Regions from separate parts of the Winslowiella toletana genome, predicted to be linked through region 1. Evidence: predicted binding sites of a transcription regulator. Region 1 holds the regulator's gene; the other holds the start of a gene.
What was found. The regulator PurR, encoded in region 1, represses purine synthesis genes. The targets are predictions, from matches to a motif close to CANGCAAACGTTTGCNTG.
Positions count from the first base shown of each region.

Region 2: a site for PurR is predicted at 3,382-3,399, ahead of purH (bifunctional phosphoribosylaminoimidazolecarboxamide formyltransferase/IMP cyclohydrolase). Genes of this name have one in related genera too.

Region 1 is NZ_CP134152.1:2,273,371-2,278,566, forward strand. Features, by position in the region: gene punC (purine nucleoside transporter PunC) at 1-213, opposite strand, end outside; gene punR (DNA-binding transcriptional activator PunR) at 332-1,240, shown strand; gene purR (HTH-type transcriptional repressor PurR) at 1,272-2,297, opposite strand; gene cydH (cytochrome bd-I oxidase subunit CydH) at 2,581-2,670, shown strand; gene ybiO (mechanosensitive channel protein) at 2,864-5,146, shown strand.
Region 2 is NZ_CP134152.1:4,598,248-4,603,443, reverse strand. Features, by position in the region: gene RIN69_RS20890 (DUF1481 domain-containing protein) at 1-290, shown strand, start outside; gene purD (phosphoribosylamine--glycine ligase) at 338-1,618, opposite strand; gene purH (bifunctional phosphoribosylaminoimidazolecarboxamide formyltransferase/IMP cyclohydrolase) at 1,640-3,229, opposite strand; rRNA gene RIN69_RS20875 (16S ribosomal RNA) at 3,863-5,196, shown strand, end outside.

The sequences.
Region 1 (5,196 bases):
CTTACGCCCGATACGATCGGAGAGTGGCCCCCAGAGCAACTGGGCGCAGGCAAAACCGGCCAGGAAAATACTCAGGCTGGCGCTGATGGCGCCGGGATGGGTCTGCAGATCTTGCTGCATTGCGCCAAACGCCGGAAGATACATATCGGTAGCAAGGAAACCCAGCATGCTCAGTACCGCCAGGTAAATAATAAATCCTTTTGATTTAATCATCAGTTAACTCTTTATTTTAGTGCAGGTGATTTTAACGCTGCAGAGTGTAATCGCGTGCGTTGTCGCTTGTGAAACGCTAATATTTGCACATTGCGTTCAAAAATTTTGCAGGCAAGCTATGTGGTCGGAACATTCTCTTGAAGTCGTTGATGCAGTAGCGCGTACCGGCAGCTTTACTGCCGCCGCCGCCGAGCTGCATCGTGTGCCCTCGGCGGTAAGTTATACCGTGCGTCAGCTGGAGGAGTGGCTGGCGGTTCCGCTGTTTCAGCGGCGTCATCGCGATGTGGTATTAACCGATGCGGGGAAAGTATTTATACAGGAAGGGCGCACTGTTATCAAAAAAATGCTTGCCACGCGCCGTCAGTGTCAGCAGGTCGCTAACGGCTGGCGCGGACAGCTGAGCATTGCAGTGGATCTGATTGTTAAACCCCAGCGCACCCGCCAGCTGGTGCTCGATTTTTATCGCCATTTCCCGGATATGGAGCTGCTGGTCTGGCATGAAGTGTTTAATGGCGTCTGGGATGCGCTGGTTGACGGGCGAGTCGATGTCGCGATTGGCGCTACCCAGGCGATCCCGGTCGGTGGTCGCTTTGGTTTCCGTGATATGGGCGCACTTAACTGGCGCTGCGTGGTCAGAGCCGACCATCCGCTGGCGCAGCAAGTGGGAAGCATTGATGATGATACAATTCGCCAGTGGCCGTCGCTGGTGCTGGAAGACACCTCGCGCAGCCTGCCAAAACGCATTACCTGGACACTGGACAACCAGCGAAGGCTGGTGGCACCGGACTGGGAATCGGCGTTTGATTGCCTGCTGGCAGGGTTATGCGTGGGTATGGTTCCCGGGCATTTTGCTGCGCCGCTGATTGCTGAAGGTTCGCTGGCCGAATTAACGCTACCGGCCGAATTCCCCGACAGCCCGTGCTGCGTCAGCTGGGCTGAGCAGAGTGCTTCACCGGCGCTGAGCTGGTTGCTGGAGTATCTGGGTACACCGGAGACCATGAATCAGGAGTGGCTTCGCGAAGGATAAACTGACCGGCCAACGGGTGGCCGGTAGCGGATTAACGACGGTAGTCGCGGAACGGACCGTCAGCCACCGAGCGGCGCTCGATTAATGAAGGATGTACTTCAATCGTCTGCGGCTCTTCGCGTTTACTGGTGATGCGATCCAGCAGCATATCAAATGCGGTTTCGCCGAGGCGCTCTTTCGGCTGATGGACGGTAGTCAGCGCTGGCGTGAAATAGCGCGCGTTGCGCACATTGTCATAACCGATCACCGAAATATCCTGCGGCACCCGCAGGCCCATTTCATCTGCTGCACAAATGGCGCCCATCGCCATAATATCGCCGCCGCAGAATACCGCGGTTGGCCGCTGTTTCTGCGATAAAATCTGCTGCATCGCGCGATATCCGGATTCCGGCTCAAAGTCGCCTTGCACAACCCACTCATCGCGCACGGCAATATTGGCCTCGGCCAGCGCTTTGAGAAAACCGGCATGGCGCCCACCGCCGGTGTTTCGCTCAAGTTGACCCGGGATCGCACCAATATCACGGTGACCACGCTCAATCAGATAGCGTCCCACCAGGTAACCGCCTTCAAAAGCATTATCCAGCACGGTATCGGTGAAATCGCCGCGTGATTCGCCCCAGTCCATCACCACCATCGGAATGTTGCGATTGTCTTCCAGCATCTTCAGCAGCTCGTCAGGATATTCCGAGCACATCACCAGCAGACCATCGACGCGCTTTTGCGCCATCATCGACAGATAAGCCTGCTGTTTTTGGAGATCATTATGAGCATTGCCGAGGATCAAGGTATAGCCCTTGGCAAAACAGCGCGTTTCAACTGCTTCAATAATTTCAGCAAAATAGGGCGCTTCACTGGAAGTCGCCAGCAAACCAATCGATTTGGTATGGTTCACTTTCAGGCTGCGCGCAACGGCGCTGGGCGAATAGTGCAGCTCTTTGATGGCGGCCCAAACGGCTTCGCGGGTCTCTTCAGCCACGAAGCGGGTTTTATTGATGACATGAGAAACGGTGGTGGTAGAAACACCGGCGCGTTTCGCCACATCTTTAATTGTTGCCATTAAAATGGTACTCCTGCGCTTATCTTAAAGGATTGATAAGCATCATGTTAAACGTTTGCGTATGCTTCGCGTTTTCTGGCGCGATCGGTTTCATTGTTGCAATCTGAGTGACGTCGGGCAGGAGATTGACGTCAGGAAACACGGCAAGTGACGCGGTGTTGCAGTTGTTGCGCAACGGAAAAACAGAATTCTATCAAGGCTGTGAGCAGAAAACGAGATTTTTACCTGTTTATATGGGAAAATAGTGAGAGTTATTAATTGTAAGGTCTTTAAGGAGTGAAGTATGGACACCAATCTGAAGTTTTCTCTGCTGACCACCGTCGGCGCGCTGCTGGTAATTATTGCCTTCAGTTTCACCGCGGTAATGAATTGATAAACATCGGTTAATCTTCAGGATTAACCCTTTTAAAACGTCTGATGAATTCCCTCAGACGTTTTTTTTTGCGCAAATTGGCTATTTAATGGTCATGCGCACGCGGAGTTAAACAGCGCCTGCATGCTGCAATATGCTCAGTGGCGGGATTGTTATGCGCCGCTGACGGTCTGTTACTCACTTGATTGTGCTAATGAAATTATTCGAGAATACCATGTCATCAACTATCTGCTGTCGGGCGCCAGGGCGAGCGCACCCGTCGGGATTTTTTCCCTTCATCGCCGTATTATTGCTGCTGTTAATCAGCGTTATCTCACCGGTTGCTGTTGCGCAACCCGCGCCTGCTGCCGATACCGCGCAGCAAACTGAGCAGGATATTCCTTACGCCGCGCTGGCGGGCATCCTTAAAGATGAAAAGGCGCGTGATGCATTAATTGATCAGTTACAGCGCGCCGCGGAAGCGCAGTCTAAAACTCAGGCGGCGGATGCTGTGCCGCAAGTTGCCGCACCCAGCGGTGCGACCAGCTTAAGCGACAGCGTCAGCCAGTTTGCGCAACAGACGTTACAGGCGCTGAGTCAGCGGGTGAACGCCTTGCAGAAAGTGGTCGAATCCGGGCCGCAGCGCACGTTTGATCCCAGTGCATTTTTCCACGCCCTCGGCTATTTTTTGCTGATGGTGGTGGTGACTTTTGCCATATTCCATCTGATTCGCCGGCTGGTGGGCCCGCTGTACAATCGAATTGGCAGCTGGGGTCGTAACGCCAAGGATCACGGTGGACCGTGGTACAAATTACCGGCCGCCATTCTCGGCGCGTTTATCATCGATCTGTTAGTACTGATGCTGGTGCTGGCAGGTGGCAAACTGTTTTCTCACCAGTTCAACAACGGCAGTGCGGTGATCGCTCATCAACAGTCGCTGTTCCTCGGTGCTTTTGCGGTAATAGAGTTCTTTAAAGCGGTTCTGCGGCTGATTTTCGCGCCCGGTTTCGCTTATCTGCGCCCGTTCCCGTTCAGTGATGCCACCGCGCGCTACTGGAATCAGCGTCTTGCCTGGCTGAGTGGTTTAATCGGTTATGGCCTGATGGTGGTGGTGCCGGTGGTGGCGACGCAAATCAGTTATCAGGCAGCCGCGGCGGTCAATCTGGTTGTAATGCTGGCGCTGACGGTCTATGCACTGACTCTGATTATGCGTAACCGTAAATCGATCCATAACCAAATCGATTTGCTGGCAGAACGGTCAATGGCGTTTTTCAGTGTGATACTCCGCGGCTTTGGCCACATCTGGCACCTGCTGGCGATTGCCTATTTCCTGATGCTGTTTTTCCTCTCGCAGTTTGATTTCGGCAACAGCCTGAGCTTTATGATGGGTGCCACGGTGAAGAGCCTGCTGGTCATTGGGCTTGGCGCACTGCTGTCCGGTATGATGACGCGCTGGATCGCCCGGCGGATTTCACTGCCGGATCAAATGAATCTGCGTTATCCGATGCTGGAACGCCGTATCAACTCTTATATACCCAACGGGCTGAAAATTCTGCGCGTAATGGTGGTGCTGGCGGTATCACTGTTCCTGCTGGATGCCTGGCATCTGTTTAATTTGCAACAGTGGGCCAGCAGCGAGACCGGCGGTAAAGTTATCGGCGGCCTGTTACATATTCTGCTTATTCTGCTGATCGCCACCTTTAGCTGGACGATTCTGGCCAGTATTATTGAGCATCGCCTGGTACTGGAGATGAGTAACGGCACTCGTCCCAGCGCGCGCGAACGCACGCTGCTGACGCTGTTTCGCAACGTGCTGGCGATTGTTATCAGCACCATCACCATTATGATCGTGCTGTCGCAGGTAGGCATCAATATCGCGCCGCTGTTGGCCGGTGCCGGTGCGCTCGGACTGGCAATCAGTTTCGGTGCACAGACGTTAGTGAAAGATGTGATTACCGGCGTGTTTATCCAGTTCGAGAACGGCATGAACACCAGTGAATATGTCACGGTGGGTGGCATTACCGGCACCGTCGAGCGTATGACGATCCGTTCTGTTGGCCTGCGGGATGACTATGGTGTCTACCATATCGTGCCTTACTCTTCGATGACGACGCTGGCTAACTATGCGCGTGAATTCGGGGTGTATCGTGCTAATTACACCGTGAGTCGTGATGAAGATATCGATCATGTTAATCAGGTGCTGCATCAGGCAATTGAAGAGCTGAAGCAGGATGAGCAGGTGAAATTCTTCCTGATTGGCGAGCCGGTGTTTAACGGCGTGGTGGCCCTGGGCGACCGCTCGTTTACCACCAGGGTAACGGTGCGCACGCTGGCGCTCAAACAGTGGGTGGTGCAGTATGCGCTGGATCGCCTGGTTAAAATTCACTTTGACCGTGCAGGGATCAGTATGCCGCAACAGGCGATGCAGCTGTCGCGCGCCGGGCAACATCCACAGTTAATGCAACAGAGTGAGAACAAAGTGAATCCGGCTTCGTAATTACAGTAACGGGCGGCACAGGCCGCCCGTTTCATTTAAATCAAAGCTGT
Region 2 (5,196 bases), 2.3 Mb from region 1:
TTTATATTTTCGATGCACAGCGAATGCTGAGAATTAGCGACGCGTTGCTTACCGGGCGTGTGATGCTGAAACAGGGGCACTGGCTTTCGGGCGGCGAGGTGAAAACCTGTCAGGGCGCGCAGGAAAAACCAGCACTGGATAACAGCGCAATACAATATATTATGCAGCGACAGAGTCGTTCGGCGGTTCCGGTGAGCATCGCCTGGCTGGAGGCGCCAGAAGGCACGCAGTTACTGTTGGTGGCAAATGAAGATTTTTGTCAGTGGGAGCCGACGGAAAAAGATTTCTGACAGGTGTCAGAATGGGCGGCAATACCTTCTCACCGCCCATTTGCGGTTTATTTGCGATTAATCGCGCGGTAACCGATATCCTTACGGCAAAAACTGCCATCCCACGAGATGTGCTCCATCAGCTGATAAGCCCGCTGTTGTGCCGCAGCCACATCATCACCCAGCGCGGTTACGCATAATACGCGTCCACCATTGGTCACCACCAGATCGTCCTGCATGGTGGTTCCGGCGTGGAATACTTTACCGTCAGCGACTTCTTCCAGTGGCAATCCGTGGATCTGGTCGCCGGTATTGTAGTTGCCCGGATAACCTCCTGCCGCCAGCACCACACCCAGTGAAGGGCGCGGATCCCACTGTGAATCTTTCTGATCTAATTTACCGTCGCAGGCCGCGAGGCAAAGATCAACCAGATCCGATTGCAGACGCAGCATGATCGGTTGCGTCTCCGGATCGCCAAAGCGACAGTTAAATTCGATCACTTTCGGCTGATTGTTGCTGTCGATCATCAGGCCGGCATACAGGAAACCCGTGTAAGTATTACCTTCTGCTGCCATGCCGCGAACGGTTGGCCAGATCACTTCGTCCATTACACGCTGGTGGATTTCATCCGTCACTACCGGCGCCGGGGAGTAGGCACCCATTCCACCGGTGTTAGGGCCGGTATCGCCATCACCGACGCGTTTGTGATCCTGGCTGGTAGCCATCGGCAACACATTTTCACCGTCGACCATCACAATAAAACTGGCCTCTTCACCATCAAGAAACTCTTCCACCACGATGCGGTGGCCAGCGTCGCCAAAAGCATTACCAGCCAGCATATCCTGAATGGCATCTTCCGCTTCCTGCAGCGTCATCGCGACAATCACGCCTTTACCGGCAGCCAGACCGTCAGCTTTAATTACAATTGGCGCGCCTTTACTGCGCACGTATGCCAGAGCTGGCTCTGTTTCGGTGAAATTCTGGTATTCCGCGGTAGGAATCTGGTGACGTGCCAGGAAATCTTTGGTGAAAGCTTTTGAGCCTTCCAGCTGTGCTGCCGCCTGAGTCGGGCCAAAAATCTTCAGACCGGCGGCGCGGAATGCATCAACCACACCGATAACCAGTGGCGCTTCCGGGCCAACGATAGTCAGATCGATTTTTTCTCTCTGAGCAAAATTCAGCAGCGCCGAAATATCCGTCGCGCTGATAGCCACGTTTTGCAGCGCGGGTTCCAGCGCCGTGCCGGCATTGCCTGGCGCGACAAATACCGTTTCGGCCAAAGGAGACTGGGCTGCTTTCCAGGCCAGTGCGTGTTCACGACCGCCATTACCGATAACTAAAATTTTCATCACAAATTCTCCAGAGGACGATTAATGGCGGAAATGGCGCATGTCGGTAAAGATCATCGCAATACCATGCTCGTTGGCTGCGGCAATCACTTCGTCATCACGAATCGAACCGCCCGGCTGAATAACACAGCTAACGCCAACGGCGGCGGCAGCGTCAATACCATCGCGGAACGGGAAGAAGGCGTCGGAAGCCATCGCGCAGCCTTTCACTTCCAGACCTTCGTCTGCGGCTTTAATACCGGCAATTTTCGCTGAGTAGACGCGGCTCATCTGGCCAGCACCAATGCCAATGGTCATATTGTTGCTGGCATACACGATGGCGTTGGACTTAACGAATTTCGCAACTTTCCAGCAGAACAGCGCATCACGCAGCTCATGTTCGCTTGGCTGACGCTGGCTGACTACGCGCAGCTGGCTCTCATCGACCATTCCGAGATCGCGGTCCTGCACCAGTAAGCCACCATTAACGCGTTTGAAATCCAGCCCTTTTTGACGCTGCTGCCACTGGCCGCAGGTCAGCACGCGTACATTCTGTTTAGCTGCGGTGATTTTCAGCGCGGCTTCGCTGGCGGAAGGAGCAATAATCACTTCAACAAACTGGCGGCTGATGATCGCCTGCGCGGTCGCTTCGTCCAGTTCGCGGTTAAAAGCAATAATGCCGCCGAATGCTGAAGTCGGGTCGGTTTTGTAAGCACGCTCGTAAGCATCGAGGATCGCATCACCCACCGCCACACCGCACGGGTTAGCATGCTTGACGATCACGCAGGCCGGCTCGCTAAATTCTTTAACGCATTCCAGTGCGGCATCGGTATCAGCGATGTTGTTATAAGAGAGCGCTTTGCCCTGTAACTGCTGTGCAGTGGCTACCGAAGCTTCAGCGATCTTCTCTTCTATATAGAAGGCAGCATCCTGGTGGCTGTTTTCACCGTAACGCATATCCTGCTTCTTAATGAAGTTCAGGTTTAACGTACGCGGGAAGCGGCCAGCTGGCTCACGGGACTCGCCGTGATAAGCCGGTACCAGGCTACCGAAGTAGTTGGCGATCATGCTGTCATAGGCGGCTGTGTGTTCGAAGGCTTTGATTGCCAGGTCGAAGCGCGTTTCCAGCGTCAGGGAGTTTTCGTTGGCATCCAGCTCGGCAACGATCGCGCTGTAGTCACTGCTGTTTACAACGATCGCCACATCTTTATGGTTCTTGGCGGCGGAGCGCACCATCGTCGGGCCGCCGATATCGATATTCTCTACCGCATCTTCCAGTGAACAACCTTCGCGGGCCACGGTTTCAGCAAACGGATAAAGATTGACGACCACCATGTCGATAGGGGAGATGTCATGCTGCGCCATAATCGCATCATCCTGACCGCGGCGACCGAGAATGCCACCGTGTACTTTCGGGTGCAGCGTTTTGACGCGTCCATCCATCATTTCAGGGAAACCGGTGTAATCCGATACTTCGGTCACTGGCAGGTCCGCATCAGCCAACAGGCGAGCAGTGCCTCCGGTGGAGAGTAGTTCAACACCACGGCTGGAGAGCGCCTGGGCAAATTCAAGGATACCGGCTTTATCAGACACGCTGAGCAGCGCGCGGCGTAGAGGACGAGGTTGTTGCATGGTGGTTATATCCCTTGGCTTTGGTTCGCAATGACTTGGGGTAATGAAACAGCGTTACATCAAGCTTAGCTTTCTCTCTATATATAGAGGGAGAGAAGATAAGTTTCAGGTAACGCCCCAAAAGGAGAGCCCGTTACGTCGCCCGGCATTGTAGCGAAAACGTTTGCGTGATGCTCGTCAAAATTTCCGCCCGATAATGAATGTGGATAAGTTTGTGCATAACCACGTATAAGGTGGCCTTTTGCTGGGGATTGCAGCAAACAGTTAATTTATCGCAATTTACCTGTTGCGGCCTGCGGAGAACTCCCTATAATGCGCCTCCATCGACACGGAACAACGGCTTACCAGCCACGGTGTTGAGAGGTTCAGGAAGTTCTGAACCGCCGGAGAAAAACTTCTGAAAAAGAGGTTGACTCTGAAGGAGGAAAGCGTAATATACGCCACCTCGCAACAGCAAGCCAAATCGCTGATTGCACTGCTCTTTAACAATTTATCAGACAATCTGTGTGGGCACTCGCAGGGTTGATATCGCAAACCATCCTCGGATGGAAAAAATTTGAAATATCAAGTCTCAAGAGTGACTACTATATTCATTACGAATAACAGTTTTAATTCTTTGAGCATCAAGCTTTTTAATTGAAGAGTTTGATCATGGCTCAGATTGAACGCTGGCGGCAGGCCTAACACATGCAAGTCGAACGGTAGCACAGGGGAGCTTGCTCCCCGGGTGACGAGTGGCGGACGGGTGAGTAATGTCTGGGGATCTGCCCGATGGAGGGGGATAACTACTGGAAACGGTAGCTAATACCGCATAACGTCGCAAGACCAAAGTGGGGGACCTTCGGGCCTCACACCATCGGATGAACCCAGATGGGATTAGCTAGTAGGTGGGGTAACGGCTCACCTAGGCGACGATCCCTAGCTGGTCTGAGAGGATGACCAGCCACACTGGAACTGAGACACGGTCCAGACTCCTACGGGAGGCAGCAGTGGGGAATATTGCACAATGGGCGCAAGCCTGATGCAGCCATGCCGCGTGTATGAAGAAGGCCTTCGGGTTGTAAAGTACTTTCAGCGGGGAGGAAGGGATGAGGGTTAATAACCTTCGTCATTGACGTTACCCGCAGAAGAAGCACCGGCTAACTCCGTGCCAGCAGCCGCGGTAATACGGAGGGTGCAAGCGTTAATCGGAATTACTGGGCGTAAAGCGCACGCAGGCGGTTTGTTAAGTCAGATGTGAAATCCCCGGGCTCAACCTGGGAACTGCATTTGAAACTGGCAAGCTTGAGTCTCGTAGAGGGGGGTAGAATTCCAGGTGTAGCGGTGAAATGCGTAGAGATCTGGAGGAATACCGGTGGCGAAGGCGGCCCCCTGGACGAAGACTGACGCTCAGGTGCGAAAGCGTGGGGAGCAAACAGGATTAGATACCCTGGTAGTCCACGCCGTAAACGATGTCGACTTGGAGGTTGTGCCCTTGAGGCGTGGCTTCCGGAGCTAACGCGTTAAGTCGACCGCCTGGGGAGTACGGCCGCAAGGTTAAAACTCAAATGAATTGACGGGGGCCCGCACAAGCGGTGGAGCATGTGGTTTAATTCGATGCAACGCGAAGAACCTTACCTGGCCTTGACATCCACGGAATTCGGCAGAGATGCCTTAGTGCCTTCGGGAACCGTGAGACAGGTGCTGCATGGCTGTCGTCAGCTCGTGTTGTGAAATGTTGGGTTAAGTCCCGCAACGAGCGCAACCCTTATCCTTTGTTGCCAGCGAGTCATGTCGGGAACTCAAAGGAGACTGCCGGTGATAAACCGGAGGAAGGTGGGGATGACGTCAAGTCATCATGGCCCTTACGGCCAGGGCTACACACGTGCTACAATGGCGCATACAAAGAGAAGCGACCTCGCGAGAGCAAGCGGACCTCATAAAGTGCGTCGTAGTCCGGATCGGAGTCTGCAACTCGACTCCGTGAA